Regions from separate parts of the Carboxydocella sp. JDF658 genome, predicted to be linked through region 2. Evidence: a T-box and tRNA genes for the amino acid it is inferred to sense, from the RefSeq annotation. Region 2 holds a T-box; the other regions hold tRNA genes.
What was found. The T-box of region 2 lies ahead of JDF658_RS07540 (valine--tRNA ligase). A T-box ahead of a tRNA ligase gene usually reads a tRNA of that ligase, here a tRNA-Val.

Region 1: it encodes a tRNA-Val, which carries the amino acid that the T-box ahead of JDF658_RS07540 (valine--tRNA ligase) is inferred to sense. The anticodon was not compared.
Region 3: it encodes a tRNA-Val, which carries the amino acid that the T-box ahead of JDF658_RS07540 (valine--tRNA ligase) is inferred to sense. The anticodon was not compared.

Annotation. Positions count from the first base shown of each region.
Region 1 covers NZ_BDLR01000037.1:9,823-16,336, forward strand. Annotated here, with positions in the region: gene pdxS (pyridoxal 5'-phosphate synthase lyase subunit PdxS) at 1-24, opposite strand, end outside; gene JDF658_RS07270 (cytochrome c3 family protein) at 170-712, opposite strand; gene JDF658_RS07275 (formate dehydrogenase subunit gamma) at 805-1,572, opposite strand; gene JDF658_RS14790 (cytochrome c3 family protein) at 1,584-2,474, opposite strand; gene JDF658_RS07285 (hypothetical protein) at 2,502-2,693, opposite strand; gene JDF658_RS07290 (hypothetical protein) at 2,707-2,901, opposite strand; gene JDF658_RS07295 (hypothetical protein) at 2,989-3,180, opposite strand; tRNA gene JDF658_RS07300 (tRNA-Pro) at 3,686-3,762, shown strand; tRNA gene JDF658_RS07305 (tRNA-Glu) at 3,839-3,914, shown strand; tRNA gene JDF658_RS07310 (tRNA-Thr) at 3,919-3,994, shown strand; tRNA gene JDF658_RS07315 (tRNA-Tyr) at 4,005-4,090, shown strand; tRNA gene JDF658_RS07320 (tRNA-Gln) at 4,097-4,171, shown strand; tRNA gene JDF658_RS07325 (tRNA-Lys) at 4,181-4,256, shown strand; tRNA gene JDF658_RS07330 (tRNA-Leu) at 4,265-4,347, shown strand; tRNA gene JDF658_RS07335 (tRNA-Gly) at 4,362-4,436, shown strand; tRNA gene JDF658_RS07340 (tRNA-Arg) at 4,438-4,512, shown strand; tRNA gene JDF658_RS07345 (tRNA-Thr) at 4,520-4,595, shown strand; tRNA gene JDF658_RS07350 (tRNA-Ser) at 4,605-4,695, shown strand; tRNA gene JDF658_RS07355 (tRNA-Gly) at 4,705-4,778, shown strand; tRNA gene JDF658_RS07360 (tRNA-Met) at 4,786-4,861, shown strand; tRNA gene JDF658_RS07365 (tRNA-Val) at 4,867-4,943, shown strand; gene JDF658_RS07370 (hypothetical protein) at 5,087-5,785, shown strand; gene JDF658_RS07375 (NAD(+) synthase) at 5,932-6,514, shown strand, end outside.
Region 2 covers NZ_BDLR01000038.1:26,733-33,246, reverse strand. Annotated here, with positions in the region: partial or broken gene JDF658_RS07545 (aldehyde ferredoxin oxidoreductase N-terminal domain-containing protein) at 1-53, opposite strand, end outside; gene JDF658_RS07540 (valine--tRNA ligase) at 268-2,922, opposite strand; T-box leader at 2,976-3,202, opposite strand; gene JDF658_RS07535 (Uma2 family endonuclease) at 3,290-3,841, shown strand; gene JDF658_RS07530 (LysE family transporter) at 3,834-4,469, shown strand; gene trmL (tRNA (uridine(34)/cytosine(34)/5-carboxymethylaminomethyluridine(34)-2'-O)-methyltransferase TrmL) at 4,470-4,931, opposite strand; gene JDF658_RS07520 (MTAP family purine nucleoside phosphorylase) at 4,924-5,772, opposite strand; gene JDF658_RS07515 (HPr family phosphocarrier protein) at 5,971-6,237, shown strand; gene JDF658_RS07510 (flavodoxin family protein) at 6,352-6,514, opposite strand, start outside.
Region 3 covers NZ_BDLR01000034.1:21,813-28,326, forward strand. Annotated here, with positions in the region: gene JDF658_RS06960 (sigma-54-dependent Fis family transcriptional regulator) at 1-1,378, shown strand, start outside; gene ald (alanine dehydrogenase) at 1,534-2,664, shown strand; tRNA gene JDF658_RS06970 (tRNA-His) at 2,759-2,834, opposite strand; tRNA gene JDF658_RS06975 (tRNA-Arg) at 2,845-2,921, opposite strand; tRNA gene JDF658_RS06980 (tRNA-Trp) at 2,945-3,020, opposite strand; tRNA gene JDF658_RS06985 (tRNA-Arg) at 3,028-3,104, opposite strand; tRNA gene JDF658_RS06990 (tRNA-Gly) at 3,113-3,187, opposite strand; tRNA gene JDF658_RS06995 (tRNA-Lys) at 3,368-3,443, opposite strand; tRNA gene JDF658_RS07000 (tRNA-Gln) at 3,454-3,528, opposite strand; tRNA gene JDF658_RS07005 (tRNA-Asp) at 3,536-3,614, opposite strand; tRNA gene JDF658_RS07010 (tRNA-Val) at 3,620-3,695, opposite strand; tRNA gene JDF658_RS07015 (tRNA-Glu) at 3,700-3,775, opposite strand; SAM riboswitch class I at 3,977-4,068, shown strand; gene JDF658_RS07020 (PLP-dependent aspartate aminotransferase family protein) at 4,150-5,298, shown strand; gene JDF658_RS07025 (PLP-dependent aspartate aminotransferase family protein) at 5,302-6,447, shown strand.

The DNA of each region.
Region 1 (6,514 bases), on a different contig from region 2:
GCGAAAAGTTCCCCTTTCCATGATGTTCTTCCCTCCTACACTTTGTTCCTGAATATTTTACTACACTTTTCCTGCGCTGACAAGCTATCTGTACTATTCCGATAGAGAAAGTATAAAAAGTAAATGCCCGGCTCTCAATTCTGCCGGGCATGGCAAGATAAAATATTTCCTATTGTTTGGGTACATTCTCTCCGTGACAATCCTTACATTGATTGGTAGCTTTGCTGCCATTATGACATTTCAGGCAGACCGGCATTTTGATCCTGGGACTTCCTGGCTGCCGGGTGGAATGCACCAGACCAGCATGACAATCCACACAGTCTACTCCCTTCTGAGTATGATATTCATGGGGAACCACCAGCCCCCCCGGAGGAGAAATATCCCGCTGCCGGCTATGGCAATCCAGGCAGACCGCATTGGGCACTATGGTTTTCTTCTTGATGGGTTGATTGTAAAAACCGCGCCAGTGTTTATAAGCCAGCTCGGTCATGGGTACATTGGGATGGCATTTGAGACAGCCAATGCGGCCATGGGTAGATAAGCGCCAGGAATTGATCTGTGGTTGCATTTCATGGCAACTTCCGCAAAGGCTGTTTTCTTCTTTATTTTGGGTATAACCGATACTGCCTACGCTAAAAAAAGTAGCAATCAATAAACTCACTACCAGCATGGCCATCGTCAATGTACCCCAGACCCGAAATGTTTTGACCATTTTCCTGTCCCTCCTTTAGCTTAACCCCAGAGGCAAATATTCAGCCAGAAACCAGCCCAGGATGAGAAAGTAAATGATCATTTCAACGATAATCAAACCTTTGTTGCGACTGTGTTTGAAGACGGCCATGCCTCTCCCTCCTGTCCTTCCTCCGGTATCAGGATGATTTTTTCCTGCTCCTTTTTAATTCGCTCCAGTTCCAGGGGATGTTCGTGTTCCATTACCCTAATATCCATCAACCCATTAAACCAGGTTGTGCTGCCCGGGAAAAAATCGGGATTGAAGTGAACATTATAAAAATGCCAGACAAAGATAGCCAGAATGGCCAGTACCGCCTCATCACTATGACCAATCCGCCAGCAATCAATGAGCCAGCGGGGCATCAGGGCCGCTCCCCATTCCGGCATCATCATGAAAATACCGGAACCACCAATGATGAACATCCCCCAGAATACCGCCCAGTAGTCAAACTTCTCCTTGTAGGAATAGCGGTCAAACCGGGCTGGTTGGTCAGTAAGACCCAGCTGGTATTTCAGGTGTTGCACCAGGTCAGTTACATCCTTTAAAGTTGGCATAATGGCCCAGCCCAGATCTTTTTTAACCAGCATTTTGTAAAACATCCAGACCAAATGATAAATACTAACTGCAATCATGGTTAATCCGCTGCCGATATGAATATTGAGCATGGTATCCGGCCCGCCAAACCAGCGGGCAAGGGCCAGGGATAAACTGTTATCATGCCATTTAATGGGCAAGCCGGTAATAGTACAGAGAATAAAGGTAGAAAACATACCAATGTGGTGAATACGTTGATGAAGATTCCAGCGTCTAACTGCAGCCCGGTAGTGCCTTTTTTCCATTCCAACCCCTCCTAGTGTTGCTGTTCCCCGCTGGCCAGCGCATTTCTAAGCTTGCGATACAGTTCCAGCTGCATATGAATGATTAACAAAGTAACAACAATTATAGTTAACCAGACAAAAAACTTCAGGGTATAGTACATGGGAGCTCCTTCACCCTCTTTTTCCAGAAGAAAATGCTCTTTCCCCGCAGCAAAATTGACTTCAGGCTTAAAATGACATTTAGCACAGGTTTTTGGGGTATTGGTTTTGCTCACCGGCGAAGCCGCCATACCGGGCCCCTTAATTTCATGGGAACCATGACAATCCACACAGCTGGCCGCTTTCTGACTGCCCAGCAGAACCGCTTTGCCATGGAAGCTCTCTTCATAGGACTCCTTGATCCGCCCACTGTGACATCCTGCCGCAGTACAGGTATGGGGGATTTGCTGTTTGGCTACCAGCGCCAGGGCGTCTTCTTTTTTGCGGATATTGTGCACCCCATGACAGGCACTGCACCGCACCTTCCCGTTATGCACACTGTTGCTGTATACCGCAGTTACATCCTTATGACAGTCCCGGCAATTATTATCAATAGCTACTCGCATTTTTTCCCCGGTCAGGGCCCCGGTATGGGGATAATCAGTAATATCCCGATGACAGGTGGTACAGCGATTGGTTCCATGCTGGGAAACCAGATATTCCCCTTCATCAACATAAAGACTGACTATTTTGCCATCCATTTTGGTTTTCAGCCCGATGGCGCCATGGCAGCGCAGACAGCCTTCATTGAAGCGGCGATTTTCCGCCAGTTTGGCAGCAAATTGTTCTTCAGCTCCAAAAGCCGTCCCCTGTTTAAACCAGCAGAGGAACAGCCCCATTAATATCAGTAAGGTCAGCCTCAACGGGCTCATTGCTTTTTTCATTATTTCGCCTCCTTATCAGTACCCGTCTCACGGATGCACCATAACCCCTGCTACAGCAACGGAAATAGCTCCTATCCAGATCACCAGGGTCAGTAAAACAAACAGGAGCATACCCGAAACATTTCTGGTTTTAACCTTATAAAGGGTAACATAAGCACTCACTGCCAGAGAAAAAAGCAAACATAATACCCCCAGCGTTATTAATACAGCCTTTAACATGCTCAATCCCCCCTTACATCACCGCCGGCCAGACCAGACTGACGGCCAGCACAAAAGTTATTGCCGAAATGAGCACCCCCAGGAACATGGTTAACAGAGACCTTACCACTCCATTGCCAGCAGGCAACACATAGAACGCTACATATCCGCCTGAGCTAAAACCAAACACCAGTGAAAGAAGTGCACCAATTCCCAGCAAAGTTAACATTGGACAACCCTCCTCCACAAAAAAACCGAACCTCCCTGAGGCCCGGCCAGCTACCGGTCTCAGGACTTGAAAGTCTCCGGACTGGGTTTAACGGTATTTGGTTTCCCAGTTACTGCAATCTTCCCTAGTATCGATGATAATGAAGCGCTTGCAATGTCTGCATTTAATGTAGATTTTGGTACGTGCCCTTTGTGCAACGATTTTGCCACACATACAACGAACATCAGCCATTAAATGACTTACTTCCGCCCCTTCCTTGTGGGGAATAATACCTGCCACACCTTTCACCTCCTTCGCCAAAGAAAAAGACCGGTCAGGAGTTCCTGTCAGGAACTCCTGCCGGTCTCCGGACTCAAAGGTCTCTGGACTCTAGAATCACTATGAAGTTTTAAAATGAATAACAGGTTTGGTACGCATTTCATTTAAACGGATTAGAATAAACCTTTTGCAACGACGACATTTAATGATCAAGGTATTATCCACAACCTGACAGATCAGTTTACCACACTGACAATTGACATTGCCCATACAAAACTCACTTCCCTCCCCGGCAGTAAATCTTCGCTGACTTACCGCCTCTCCCAACCATAACCGCTGCAGGAGATTGTGGCCAATTTCACATTCGCGGCGCCGCTTGTTTGTGAAACTTTGTACGTATATTATTCTTCTTCGGTTGCAAAAATCCTGCTTATTGTCCTTCAATTTTTTAAATTTTCCTTCGAATTTATTCGACAAATTTTTTTGTTGACAACATGGGCATATCGGTGTATCATATTCTTTGCGACGGGGCGTAGCGCAGCTTGGTAGCGCACCTGCCTTGGGAGCAGGGGGTCGCAGGTTCGAATCCTGTCGCCCCGACCATCGCAATTCCAGGATATAATGCAAGAAAAAGTGTTGACAAACACGGAATGGTTGTGTAAAATACAGAAGTGCATATGGCCCCTTGGTCAAGTGGTCTAAGACACCGCCCTTTCACGGCGGTAACACGGGTTCGAATCCCGTAGGGGTCACCAGCCTGCCGGCGTAGCTCAACTGGTAGAGCAACTGACTTGTAATCAGTAGGTTGCGGGTTCAAGTCCTGTCGCCGGCTCCAGAATATCTATGGAGGAGTTCCCGAGTGGTCAAAGGGAGCAGACTGTAAATCTGCCGGCTGACGCCTTCGTAGGTTCGAATCCTACCTCCTCCACCATTTCGCTGGGGTGTAGCCAAGTGGTAAGGCAGCGGACTTTGACTCCGCCATGCGTTGGTTCGAATCCAGCCACCCCAGCCATTGTTTCATGAGCCATTAGCTCAGTCGGTAGAGCACCTGACTTTTAATCAGGGTGTCGCTGGTTCGAGTCCAGCATGGCTCACCATTATCCGCGCGGGTGTGGCGGAATTGGCAGACGCACTGGATTTAGGTTCCAGCGGGAAACCGTGGGGGTTCAAGTCCCTCCACCCGCACCAATTGTGGGCATTATGCGGAAGTGGCTCAGTGGTAGAGCATCGCCTTGCCAAGGCGAGGGTCGCGGGTTCGAATCCCGTCTTCCGCTCCAGGCGCCCGTAGCTCAGTGGATAGAGCGCAGGTCTCCGGAACCTGGTGCGTAGGTTCGATTCCTACCGGGCGCACCATCAGCTTGCCACTATAGCTCAGTAGGTAGAGCGCATCCTTGGTAAGGATGAGGTCACCGGTTCAATCCCGGTTAGTGGCTCCAGTTTAGCACGGAGAAGTACTCAAGTGGATCAAGAGGCAGCACTGGAAATGCTGTAGGGGGCGCAAGTCCCGCGTGGGTTCGAATCCCACCTTCTCCGCCAGTTTAAAATGCGGGTGTAGCTCAGTGGTAGAGCCCCAGCCTTCCAAGCTGGTTGCGTGGGTTCGATTCCCATCACCCGCTCCACTATCAACGCGGGGTAGAGCAGTTGGTAGCTCGTCGGGCTCATAACCCGAAGGTCGAGGGTTCAAGTCCCTCCCCCGCAACCAAACACGGGCGATTAGCTCAGTTGGTCAGAGCGCTTGCTTGACATGCAAGAGGTCACAGGTTCAAGTCCTGTATCGCCCACCATAAGTATGATGAAAACCGCTAGTTCAGGTTCGAACCTGATTAGCGGTTTTTTGTTTCATAGTACTGCTATTTATTTTTCTGTGCAGTCACAGTATAATGGAAATAGACAATTAATCCCTTTTAATACTTGAAAGGTGATAGCTATGGCTGGAATTCTTTTAAGTATTGACTGGGATTTTTTTGTGCCTGCCCGGCCGGAATGGCAGGTATCCTTGCGGGAAAGCGTCCGCAACCAGAATCAACTCTGGTATAAGCGGTATCTGGTAGCCAAACGCCAGGGCGAGGATTTAAGCAAAACTGTGGACGTTATCCCTTTCTATTATCTTTTTCCCTGCTATCTGCAAAAATATTTTTCTTATTCCCCTGATGCACTCTTGCTTGTGACCGATTCTCATAAATATTCTTACGAACTGGCCAGAGAAATGGATATCGAGTATGTGATCCTTTTTGATACCCATGCCGATTTAGGATATGGCGGGCTGGCTTCCCTGGATTATGAAGTCAATTGCGCCAACTGGCTGGGGAAGTTATTGCAGGAAAAAATTATTAAGCGGGCAACCATTGTTTACAGCCCCCACACCTTAGAAGACCCGGGCTGGTTTAGCGAACAAAATCGTACTTTCCCCATAGGTTACACCAGCCCCTTTCTTCTTCCATCACCGCTCCCGCTCTCAGCCATTCATATTTGTCGTTCGGGCGCCTGGACACCACCCTGGCTGGATCAAAAATTTGAAAAACTGGTCCGGACTTTTAAGTTACCGGTACAAAAACAGGATCTGCCTGCAAGGGTCTGGAAAACCTCTTTCACCCTTGCCGAACAAGTAGATGCTCTGATTTGTTAGGATTAATTTTGAGCTTTAAAACAGAGTTGTCCCAATGGTACACCTTGCGCCAGCGTGAGTATCAGGCAGTCATTTCTTTTACATTTGTCAGCCCCTAAAAAAAAGAGTAAAATTGAATTGTGATTTTGGTAAAAAGGATGGTTGAAATGCATACCTTTGGCTTTGTCCGAGTCGGGGCAGCTGTGCCCCGTTTGAAAGTGGCTGACATCGATTATAACCTGCAGCAAATAATTCAGTTAATCCAGGCGGCCGATCAGAATAACCTGGCCGTGCTGGCTTTTCCGGAGCTGTGTCTTACCGGTTATACCTGTGGCGATCTTTTCCTGCAGGGCCTGTTGCAGGATAAAGCCAGACAAGCCCTCCTGGCTCTGGCCCAGGCTACCAGGACCAACGAGGTAGTGGTTGTAGTTGGTTTGCCTCTAGTCATCAAGCACCGCCTGTTCAATTGCGCTGCTGTCCTGCAACGGGGCGAGATCCTGGGGATTGTCCCCAAGATCTATCTGGCCAATCAGAAGGAATTTTATGAGAAACGCTGGTTTTCTTCCGGTCAGGAGTTGATTAGGGAACTGTCCAATGTAGAACTAACGCCAGGATACCCTGTTCCTTTTGGACAGCTTTTATTTCACTCTCCCCAGTTAGGCTATACTCTGGGTGTGGAAATTTGCGAAGACCTCTGGGCCGTTATCCCGCCCAGTTCATTTCTGGCCGTTCAGGGGGCCAATTTACTCA
Region 2 (6,514 bases):
GAGCCGGTAGTTAAATTGATGCGCAGGATTTTGCCTGCATAAGCGTTAGACACAAATACCCCTCCTCTACTCGAAATGTAGGTAAATATTTCGCCGTAGAGGCAGGTTTTTCCTGCCGGGTAAGTTTTCTTTTCTGCAATTTTCTTTTTCTTCAGTATAATCGTGAGACTTTCAGGCCCGTATGTAAGCTATACATAAGGTGAAACAACTACAAGCAACAAGAAGAGCTGCCCCGCAAGGGACAGCTCCATTATTTTGACTATCTCATCACCCCAGGGCAGCAAGCCTTTCCCTTAGCGCCTCTGCTTTTTCCCGGTACTCAGCCGCTCTTGCTTTTTCCTTTTCCACCACCGCTGCCGGGGCCCTGGCGACAAAGCTTTCATTGTTCAGCTTGGCTTCCACCCGGGCCAGATCTTCTTCCACTTTGGCCAGTTCCTTAGCCAGCCGCTCCTTCTCTTTCTCGATATCAATCAAGCCGGCCAGAGGCAGGTAGATTTCCACTCCCTTGGCTACTGCAGCCGCCGCTTGAGCCGGTTTCTCCTGCAGTGTCAACACCAGCTCCAGCTCACCGATACCGGCCAGTTGCTTGAGGTAACCCGCTCCTGCCTGCAACACCGCCAGATTTTCCTGCCGGTTGGCTGCCATGATGGCTGCAATCTGGCGGGAAGGGGGTACATTCATCTCCGCCCGGACATTGCGCACCGCCCGAATGGCTTCCATCAGTAATTCCATAGCTGCCTCCGCATCCGGGGCGTTGAATTCAGATTTAACCTGCGGCCAGGGGGCCAGCATGATGGTTTCGCCCTGATGGGGCAGAGCCTGCCAGATTTCCTCGGTGATAAAGGGCATGAAAGGATGTAACAGTTCCATGGTCCGGCTCAACACATACCAGAGGGTCCACTGGGCCGTAGCCCGGGAGCCAGGGGTTTCTTTCCCGTAAAGCCGGGGTTTGATCAATTCAATATACCAGTCACAGAATTCACTCCAGATGAAATCATAGAGAACCCGGGCCGCTTCCCCCAGTTCATAGCGACCCAGCTGCCGGGTTACTTCCTCAATAGTGTGATTGAGGCGGCTGAGAATCCAGCGATCAGCCAGGGCCAATTCCGGCTGCACTTCCTCCGGCTTGAAGTCCCCCAGGTTGAGCAGAGCAAAGCGGGCAGCATTCCAGATCTTGTTGGCAAAATTCCGGGTTCCTTCCAGGCGTTCCTGCTGGAAGCGCAGGTCATTACCGGGGGTATTGCCGGTAATCAGCATAAAGCGCAGGGTATCGGCTCCGTACTGGTCAATGATATCTATGGGATCAACCCCATTACCCAGGGATTTGGACATCTTCCGCCCCTGAGCATCCAGCACCAGCCCATGGATGAGAACTTCCTTGAAGGGCCGCTCCTGCATGAACTCGAGACCCATGAAAATCATGCGGGCCACCCAGAAGAAAATGATATCCCGGCCGGTGACCAGCACTGAAGTGGGATAGAAATGGGCCAGTTCCTCTGTCTGTTCCGGCCAGCCCATGGTGGAAAAGGGCCAGAGGGCGGAGCTGAACCAGGTATCCAGCACATCGGGGTCCTGTTCCAGGTTAGTGCTGCCACAGTGCGGACAGCTGGTGGGGTTTTCCTTGGCACAGATTTCTGCCCCACAATCCTGACAGTACCAGACGGGAATGCGGTGCCCCCACCAGAGCTGGCGGGAAATGCACCAGTCCCTGATGTTTTCCAGCCAGTTGATGTAGATTTTGGTGAAACGCTCCGGCACAAACCGCAGTTTCCCTTCCTGCACTACCTTGATGGCAGGTTCGGCCAGGGGCTTCATCTTGACAAACCACTGGGGTGAAACCATGGGTTCGATCACAGTATCACAGCGGTAGCAATGCCCAACGGCATGGGTATGGTCTTCCACTTTTACCAGGTAACCCTGGGCTTCCAGATCTTTGACTATCTGGGCCCGGCAGGCATAGCGTTCCATCCCCTGGTAAGGCCCGGCCTCTTCGTTCATCAAACCTTCTCTGGTCATGACAGTAATCTGGGGCAAATGGTGGCGCTGACCAATTTCAAAGTCATTCAGGTCATGGGCTGGCGTGATTTTCACCGCCCCGGTCCCAAATTCCTTTTCCACATATTCGTCAGCAATCACCGGAATTTCCCGACCCAGAATAGGCAGAATCAAGGTTTTGCCGATCAGGTGACGATAGCGCTCATCTTCCGGATGTACGGCTACGGCTACGTCCCCCAGCATGGTTTCGGGGCGGGTGGTGGCTACAATGATGCGTTCCTGGCTATCCTTGACCGGATAGGCAATGTGATAGAGCTTGCCGGCTGTCTCCTCGTGCTCCACTTCGATATCGGAAATGGTGGTCATGCACTTGGGACACCAGTTGATGATATAACTGCCCCGGTAAATGAGGCCTTTGTTATAGAGCTCCACAAACACATCCCTGACCGCTTTAGAGCAGCCTTCATCCATAGTAAAGCGTTCCCGCTGCCAGTCACAGGAAGCCCCCAGGCGGCGCAACTGTTTGGTAATGCGGTCACCATAAGTATTTTTCCAGTCCCAAACCCGTTCCAGAAATTTCTCCCGGCCCAGGTCATACTTGGACAAACCTTCTTTGGCCAGCTGTTCCTCCACTTTGGCCTGGGTAGCAATTCCGGCATGGTCAGTGCCCGGCATCCAGAGGGTATTGTAACCCTGCATCCGCTTCCAGCGGATGAGAATATCCTGCATGGTGTTATCCAGGGCATGGCCCATGTGCAGAGCCCCGGTCACATTGGGCGGGGGCATCACGATACTGAAAGGCTCTTTGTTTTTGTCAACCTCAGCATGAAAATAGCCCTTTTCCTCCCAGCGGGAATACCATTTGCTTTCCACTTCCTGGGGGTTATAGGTTGTAGGTAATTGGCCGCTTCTGGTTGCAGTGGTCATAATTGCTCTCCCCTCTATACGAATATGTTCTAAAAACAAAAGGCTCTTTCACCCCTAAGGGCGAAAGAGCCAGGCTTCCGCGGTACCACCTTAGTTTTTCCCTGCCGGAACAGCAGAGAAACCCTCTGCAGCTGTAACGGGCAGACCCGCTGCTGTCTACTTTTCTTCAACAGCAGAGCTCTGGGGCGACCTTCAGCGCATTCCCCCGGAAACCTTTCAGCCTGCGGGTTTCCTCTCTGTCGAGGTAGGCTCGCCTACTCCTCCCCATCATTGCCTTTCCCTGATTATGTACAATATTTTATGAAAAAGGAAATCTTTTGTCAACACACCCCAAAACGGGTATAATGAAAATGAGGGAGGGATGAGAATGGAACCGCAACAGGAAAAGCTATATACTGTTCAAGATTATCTGGACCTGGATGAAGGGGCACGGGTGGAACTGATCGGGGGCCGTTTTTATGCCATGGTTCCGGCTCCTTCGCGGCAGCATCAGAAGATTATTGGTAAACTCTTTTTAAATCTCGGTAATTACTTAACTAAAAAGGGCGGTCCCTGTGAGGTTTATCTTTCTCCCTTTGATGTTTATCTTTCCGAAAATGATGTAGTACAGCCTGACCTTACGGTAATCTGCGACCCAGCCAAATTAAGCAAACGCGGCTGTGAAGGTGCACCGGATCTGATCATTGAAGTAGTATCCCCTTCCAATGCCGCCATGGATTATGTGAAAAAACTTCACCTTTATCATCAGTTTAAGGTTAAAGAATACTGGATTGTCAACCCTCAAAGCCGCAAGCTAACCCGTTACCTGCTGAATGAGGACTACCAATATGGTGAGCCAGAAGTTTATACTGGCGGTACCATTACTTTCAGCCTTTTCCCCGATTTAGCCATTAACCTGGAGGAATTATTCGATGAATAGCTCTGAACTGTTTCTAACCTCCTTCCTGATCGGCTTTTCCGGAGCGATTATGCCCGGTCCCCTCTTGACCATGGTAATCAAAGAAAGCCTGAGCCGGGGCTGGCGTACCGCCCTGGCCCTGCCGGTCAGCCATGCTTTACTGGAGCTGGCCCTGTTAATAGGGTTATTGCTGGGGGTAGGCCAGCTGCTGGAACAAACACTGGTCAAAGGCATAATCGCCGTTATCGGCGGCCTGGTGCTGGCCTGGATGGGCTATGATATGCTGAAAAGCCAGCTTAATCCAGAACTGGCCGCCACGGTGGAAAGCAGCGCCCGAGTCAGACTCAGTCCCTGGCTGGCCGGCTCCTTAACTTCCGCCAGCAGCCCTTATTTCTGGCTCTGGTGGGCCACCATCGGCATGAGCTATATAGCCCTCAGCCGGCCTCTAGGCCCCTGGGGGATAGGCGCTTTTTATACCGGCCATATTGCTGCCGACCTGGTCTGGTATGGTGGGGTAATTCTGGCTCTCACCCATGGCCGGCGTTTACTGAGCCCGCGGCTTTATACCTGGATTATCCGCATCTGCGGTCTTTTCCTGATTTATATCAGCCTGACCTTTATCTATCAGGGCTGGGGCTGGTTACGCTAATTACTTTAAGCCGGCAAAATTGTTTTGCCGCAAAGCTTCATAAACTACTACCGCCACCGCATTGGAAAGATTGAGACTGCGGGCATCTTCCCGCATGGGCAGGCGAATGCGGTGATGGGGACGGGCTGCCAGCAATTCTGCCGGCAGCCCTTTGGTTTCCTTGCCAAAGAGGAGAAAATCCCCCGGCCGATAGCTGACTTCCGTATGCCAGACACTGCCCTTGGTGGTAGCCAGCCAGAGGGTTTTACCCCCGTGCACAGCCAGGAAATGCTCCAGGTTATCATAATGATGAACATCCAGCAGGTGCCAGTAATCCAGGCCCGCCCTTTTCAAGGAACGGTCATCCACGGAAAACCCCAGGGGATGAACCAGGTGCAGGCTAGCGCCGGTAGCAGCACAGGTACGGGCAATATTGCCGGTATTCTGGGGTATTTCCGGCTCGACCAGAACGATATTAAACATCCTTTTCCTCTCCTTGCATCTCCTTGAGCAAAGTCGGTTTGCGCAAATCAGCACAACCACACTCTCTGGCGGCAGGGGCTGCCGCCAGAGCTTCCAGTAATATGGCGCCTATACGCTGACTCTGGCCGTAGAACAGCTCCTTTAGCTCTTCATGCTCCCAATCCTTGATAATTCCTTCCGCATAATTGACCACCAGATCCACCCGGGCATAACAGGCGCCAATCTCCCGGGCCAGATACACCTCCGGACAGATGCTCTGTCCAATCACATCAGCCCCGGCCAGCTTTAAGAGCTGCACTTCCGCCGGGCTTTCAAAATGACGGCCATCAGTACAGGCATAGATAGAGCGATCAAACACCCGTCCGGCTGCGTATTTTTCCGCCGCCTGAACCAGTAGTCGACGCAATTCCGGACAGAGGGCCTGCCGCATTACCAGCAAATAACGGCCATCCAGTTCCACATCCTTGCGCATGGACTGGTCGATATAATCATTGGGTATTACTACATCCGCTGGCCGCAAGAGGTGATTGACTGACCCCACCCCTCCTTCGGCCAGCACTGTATGTACTCCAGCCTCCCGCAAGACCCAGAACACCTGGCGCGAAGCATCAGCCCGGCTCACTCCCCGCCGCCAGCCATGCATACGGCAGGTCAGCACTTTTTTCTCCCCCAGCTGGAAATAGGTAAAAGGCGGTGAACTGCCCCAGGGGGTAGCAAAAACCAGGTCTTCCGCAATAATCTCCAGGCCCGGCCAGGGCAAGTCCCGGGGAAAGGAGATGGAATTGGTACTGGAACCGCCAATTATAGCCCATTGTGCTACAGGTATATTAGCCAATCTGATTGCCTCCTTTGCTGGTAATTACCACTCAACTTATTATTTTAACCGTTCACCCCCAAAAAACAACCGTTTACCCCAAAATTTTTTCCGTTTACCCCCTTGTCAAACGTCGGTGAATGGTAGTAAAATAAAGGTGAACGGTAGATATTCCACCTTGAATGGTTGGGATAGATAGTGAGACCTACGCAGGGAGGGGTCGACATGGTTCAACAAACTGCCGCTGTGAAAAATCCTACCGGCTTGCACGCGCGGCCAGCCGCATTACTGATCCAGGCTGCCAGCCGTTTTAAAGCCGATATCCGACTGGCCAAAGGCGAAAAAGAGGTAGATGCCCGCAGCCTGATGGGCATCCTTACTTTAACCGCCCGGCCCGGTGATATTCTTACAGTGAAAGCTAGTGGTGAAGACGCAGCACAGGCCGTAGCAACCATCACAACTCTGGTCCAGTCTCCTTTAGATGAAATGTAAGCAGCAACAACCCAGCATTTATTTAACCAGACACCATTTACCCTAGCTTAAGGAGGCCTTGTCAAAAGACAAGGCCTCCTTTATTTCTAATCTCAAACCTCGAACTTCGTACCTCTATTTCCGCACCCACCAGTCCAGTCCCCGGTAGGGCTTTTGCACTTCCTTTAGCTGAACCCGGTTTTGCAGGAACTTCTGTTTCATTTCCACCAGCCAGTGATTGAAATGTTCCTTCAGCCCCTCAGGACTAAAACGGCTCTGCTGGCGGGACTCTCCCAGC
Region 3 (6,514 bases), on a different contig from region 2:
AGGAGTCAAGGACGTCGAACTGATTGAGCGCATGCCCCACCAGGAACGGGAATGGCACTTACAGGCCTTGCTGGATTCCATCAGTGATGGTATTCTGGCTATCGATCAGGAGAGCAAAATCGTAACCATTAATCCGGTAGCGGAAACTATTTTCCGCATTAAGCGGCAGGAAGCTCTGGGCCGACCGGTAGCGGAAATTTTAAGCCCGGATATTCCCATGCTCAAATGCTTGCAGGATGGGCAGCCCTATTCCCATAAAGAAATGATTCTCAATACCAGGCGGGGGAGATTGCACTTCCTGACTACCGGGCGTCCGATTAAAGATGAAAAGGGCCGTGTTATCGGGGTGGTAGCCAGTATCAAGGATATGAGTGAGGTCAGACAGCTGGTTTACTCGGTAACCCAGCCGCCAATGACCACTTTTGCAGATATTCTCAAGACCAGTCCCTCCTTGCGCCCCCTAATCGATTTGGCGCAGACCGTAGCCAGAGGCAATTCCACTATCTTAATCAGGGGAGAGAGCGGTACGGGGAAGGAACTGCTGGCCCGGGCCATCCACATGGCCAGCCGGCGGCGGGGCAAGCCCTTTGTCCCCATTAACTGCGCTGCCCTGCCTGACTCCCTGCTGGAGGCGGAATTGTTTGGCTATGGCGAAGGAGCTTTTACCGGGGCCAAAAAAGGCGGTAAACAGGGGCTATTCGAATTTGCACATCAGGGTACCCTTTTTCTTGATGAAATCGGTGAACTATCTCCCCATCTGCAGGCCAAGCTTTTGCGAGTATTGCAGGAAGGGAGAGTGAGAAGAATTGGGGAGCAAGAGGAAATCCCGGTAGATGTCCGCATCATCTGTGCTACCCATCGCAACCTGGAGGAAATGATTGGAAATGGACGTTTTCGGGAAGACCTTTACTACCGTTTAAATGTTGTCCCTCTATATTTGCCCCCCTTGCGCGAGAGAAAAGAAGATATCCCCGGTCTGGTGAAAAGCTTTATTGAAAAGTTTAACCAGCGCCTGGACAAAAATGTCCAGGGCATTGAACCTCAGGCTCTGAAGCGGCTGGAGAGTTATGACTGGCCAGGCAATATCCGCGAGCTGGAAAATGTAATTGAAAGGGCTATGAATCTGGCAGCGGGGCCGCGTCTGCAGGAACAGCATATACTCCTGGAAAGAAATCAGGAAGTGCGCTCAACCCTTCCCAGAAACAATTTTGGGGAAATGCGCACTTTGGCTGAAATTGTTGCTGAAGTGGAGAAAGAAGTTATTCGTCAGGCCCTCAGTCGGTATAAAAGTGGGCGCCAGGCGGCTAAAGCGCTAGGGCTATCTCACACTGCCTTGCAAAATAAAATCAAGAAATATCAGCTGGCCGATGGCAACTAATCTTGCCATCGGCAATTTTCGTTGCCATAATTGGAAACTAATATTGCCAAAATAAAAGAATGGAAACCGGGAACCTTATTAATAAGCTATTCGACAAATCGGCACAATTTTTGCAATAGTAGATGGTGCAGAAATTCAAGGGAGGTATGTTTTTTATGATTATTGGTGTACCCAGAGAGATTAAAAATAATGAAAACCGGGTTGCTATTACTCCGGCAGGTGTTCAGGCAATGGTAGCTGCCGGGCATAAGGTAGTAATTGAAAACAATGCCGGTGTAGGCAGCGGTATTAGCAACGAAGAATACATTGCTGCTGGGGCGGAAATTCTGGCCACTCCTCAGGAAGTATTTGCTGCTGCCGATATGATTATGAAGGTAAAAGAGCCCCTGCCGCAGGAATATGACCTTTTCAAAGAAGGCCAGGTTTTGTTCACCTATCTGCATCTGGCTCCCGAACCGGAACTGACCCGGGCCCTGCTGGCCAAGAAGGTAGTGGGCATTGCTTACGAAACCGTTGAGCTGGACAACCACACCCTGCCCCTCTTGACTCCCATGTCTGAAGTGGCCGGCCGGATGGCAGTGCAAATCGGTGCCCGTTTCCTTGAAAAACCCCAGGGTGGCAAGGGTATCCTGCTGGGCGGTGTGCCCGGGGTACCTGCTGCTGATGTAGTGATTATCGGTGGCGGTGTGGTAGGTACCAATGCTGCCAAGATGGCTATGGGTATGGGTGCTCAGGTAACCATCATCGACAAGAGCGCTGACCGTCTCCGTTACCTGGATGATATTTTCGGTGGCCGCATTAAAACCCTGATGTCTAACTCCTACAACATCGAACGGGCTGTGCGTTTTGCTGACCTGCTCATCGGGGCGGTTCTGATTCCGGGAGCAAGGGCGCCCAAACTGGTTACCGAAGAAATGGTCAAGCAAATGAAACCCGGTTCCGTAATCGTCGACGTAGCCATTGACCAGGGTGGTTCAGTAGAAACTATTGACCGGGTAACAACTCACAGTGATCCGGTTTACGAAAAACACGGTGTGATTCACTATGCTGTAGCTAACATGCCTGGTGCTGTGGCCCGAACTTCTACTTTTGCCCTGACCAATGTTACCTTGCCGTATGCTCTGGAACTGGCCAACAAAGGCTGGGAAAAAGCTGTACGGGAAAGCAAGCCTCTGGCCCGTGGAGTTAATACTGTCGATGGTAAGCTGACCTATCAGGCAGTAGCTGAGGCTCTGGATCTGCCCTATACACCTTTGACCGAAGTCTTACCTGGCGTACAACTCTAATGAAAAATAACAGCCCCCATCCCTGCGGATGGGGGCTTTAGGATTCGCATTAAAAAGGTTCGAACCTCCAACTTCGAACCTCGAACTTCGTATATGGGGTGACCGATGGGAGTCGAACCCACGCATGCAGGGGCCACAACCCTGTGCCTTAACCACTTGGCGACGGTCACCATAAATAAATGGCGCGCCCGGCAGGACTCGAACCTGCGACACTCTGCTTAGAAGGCAGATGCTCTATCCAGCTGAGCTACGGGCGCAGTCTATATGCAAATAAAATAAATGGCAGGGGAGACAGGACTCGAACCCGCAACCTACGGTTTTGGAGACCGCCGCTCTACCAATTGAGCTACTCCCCTACATAAATGGCGCGCCCGGCAGGATTCGAACCTGCGACCACCAGATTCGTAGTCTGTTACTCTATCCAGCTGAGCTACGGGCGCATGTTGTATGGAGCGGAAGACGGGATTCGAACCCGCGACCCTCGCCTTGGCAAGGCGATGCTCTACCACTGAGCCACTTCCGCATTATATAGTTCGCTTGATTATAAACTTCGCATTACTGCGTCAGCTGTCGCTGCGGCATCCTCGACGTACCTCCAGTACGCCTCCGGTGCCTCGCTCCAGCTTCCTTGTACTGCTCGTTTCTAATCAAGCTCAATGAGCAAGCTGACGATTTCGAACCTCGCACCTCGAACTTCGAATAGTGGTGAGCCATGCTGGACTCGAACCAGCGACACCCTGATTAAAAGTCAGGTGCTCTACCTACTGAGCTAATGGCTCACATTGGAAATGGCTGGGGTGGCTGGATTCGAACCAACGCATGGCGGAGTCAAAGTCCGCTGCCTTACCGCTTGGCTACACCCCAGCGGAGATGGCGGAGCAGACGGGATTCGAACCCGCGACCTCCTGCGTGACAGGCAGGCATCCTAGACCAGGCTAGACCACTGCTCCGCGTATGGTGGGCGATGACAGGATCGAACTGCCGACCCCCTGCTTGTAAGGCAGGTGCTCTCCCAGCTGAGCTAATCGCCCATGATGGTGACCCCTACGGGATTCGAACCCGTGTTACCGCCGTGAAAGGGCGGTGTCTTAGACCACTTGACCAAGGGGCCGTTACCGAACTCGTCAGCGACATTTGATAGTTTATCGCATTCCGGCCCACTCTGCAATGGCAAGTAGATTCGATTTTAATAGTTTATTCCCGACATTCTTATATTTTCTCCGAAATACAATGGAATATTCCTCGGTACAAAAAATTTTTGCAGAAACTTTTATTGACAAATCCGATGGGAAAACTTAAAATTAAGAAGACGACCTTATCAAGAGTGGTGGAGGGACTGGCCCGATGAAACCCGGCAACCGGCTGGTAAACCAGCGTCCTGGTGCCAATTCCTGTAGATAAGGCGGTTTTGTGCAAACAAGACCTGCCTTGGGCAGGTTTTTTTCTTATCCAAAAGGATAAAGTAAATGGAGGAGGTAGAAGGAAATGCAGCTGGAAACTATTCTGGCTCAGCTAGGGGTTCGCAAGGATCAGGGGACAGGCAGTATTACCATGCCTATCTATCAAACGGCCACTTTTGCTCATCCTGCCCCAGGGCAATCTACCGGTTTTGACTATTCCCGTTCCGGCAACCCTACCCGGCAGGTGCTGGAAGAAGCTATTGCCGCTTTAGAGGGCGGGTGTAGAGGTTTTGCCTTTAGTTCCGGCATGGCGGCTTTGACAGCAGTCTTTCAAATATTTAAGCCAGGAGATAGAATCCTGGTTTGTGATGATTTATATGGCGGTACCTATCGTCTGTTTGAACAGATCCTGCGTCCTCTCGGACTGGCCTTTACCTATCTGGATTTCAGTAATACCAGCGAGGCGGACTGGGAAAACTATGCAGGTCAGGATGTAAAGGCGGTATTTATTGAAACCCCTACTAATCCGTTGATGAAAATCTATCCATTATCCCGCCTGGCCCAATTCTGCCAGCGGCATCAATTATTATTGCTAGTAGATAATACTTTTATGACTCCCCTGCGCCAGCGTCCCCTATTGCTGGGGGCGGATATCGTTATTCATAGTGCCAGCAAATATCTGGGTGGGCACAATGATTTGATTGCAGGCCTGGTCGCAGTCAAGGACCCTGAGCTGGCGGAACGGGTGTATTTTTATCAGAATGCCTGCGGAGCTATACTGGGACCACAGGATAGCTGGTTGTTGCTGCGCGGCCTGAAGACTCTGGCGGTACGGCTGGAACGTCAGGAGCAAAATGCAGCCGGAATAGCTTCTTATTTAAATAAACACCCGAGGGTAAGAAAAGTCTGGTATCCTGGCCTGGCAGAGCATCCGGGAAGAGAGTGGCATTTTGCTCAGGCCAGCGGGCCAGGAGCTATGGTGTCTTTTGAAGTGGAATCAAAGGAGCTGGCATTAGAGGTCTTAAGCAAAATCAGACTTATTTCGTTTGCGGAAAGCTTAGGCGGAGTAGAATCGCTGTTGACTTATCCTGAAACCCAGACCCATGCGGATATCCCGGAAACAGAGAGAAGGAATAGGGGTATTACTGATTGTTTGTTGCGCTTATCAGTTGGCCTGGAGCATCTGGAAGATTTGCTGGCAGATCTGGAACAAGCTCTAGGCGGGGAGGTATAGAAAATGGAACGCGATTTAAAGGAAAAAAGTCTTTACGTTCATGCGGGTCCGCGGGGTGATAAACATACAGGTGCCGTAAATGTCCCTGTTTATCTCACCAGTACCTTTGACCAGGAGGAATTGCCTGCTCGCAAACCCTATGAATACAGCCGGGGCCAGAACCCTACCCGGGAAGCTCTGGAACAGGCTATTGCCAGACTGGAAGGGGGTAAATACGGTTTTGCTTTCAGCTCCGGGATGGCGGCTATCTCTACAGCTCTCTGTTTATTCGCGACCGGGGAGCATGTACTGGTGACGGAAGATTGTTATGGTGGTACTTACAGGATTTTGACCAAATTCTTTGCCCGCTATGGGGTGGAATTTGATTTTGTGGATACTACCGATCTGGAACAGGTAAAAAAGGCGATAAAACCCAATACCAGAGGGATTTTTGTGGAATCGCCCAGCAATCCCCTGATGCGGATTACCGACCTGGCGGCTTTGAGCCAGCTGGCCCGGGAAAAGGGGCTGATTACCCTGATTGATAATACCTTTGCTACCCCTTATTTGCAAAAACCCCTGGCGTTAGGCATTGATGTGGTGATCCACAGTGCGACCAAATACATCGGGGGACATAGTGACCTGCTGGCGGGTCTGATTGTGGTCAATGATGAACAGCTGGCCCGGCAAATCAAGCTGGTTCAGATGGCCTTTGGGGCAGTTCTCAGTCCTTTTGACTCCTACCTGACCTTGCGGGGGCTAAAAACCCTGGCTATTCGCATGGAACAGCAGCAAAGCAACGCCCGGGAACTGGCCCTCTGGCTGCGGGATAGAAAAAAGGTGAAAAGGGTGTATTATCCCGGCTTCAGCGACCATCCCGGTGCGGAAATTCACCAGCGCCAGGCCCGGGGACCAGGAGCAGTGATCACCATTGATCTGGGCAGTGAAGAAGAAGCCATTGCCTTTATTAATTCTACCAGCATTCCGGTCATCGGGCCTAGTTTGGGCGGAGTAGAAACCATTATCACCCATCCTTTTTCCATGTCCCATGCCGGTATTCCGGCGGAAATCAAGAACCGGCTGGGAATTACGCCGGGACTGGTGCGAATTTCGGTAGGGATAGAAGAAGTTGAGGATTTGAAACAGGATTTTTCAGCTCTGGACCGATAATTGCAATTATTTTTAGTCACGTGTCTGCCAGAAAAAACTCCCCTGAACTTTCTGTTCAGGGGAGCCT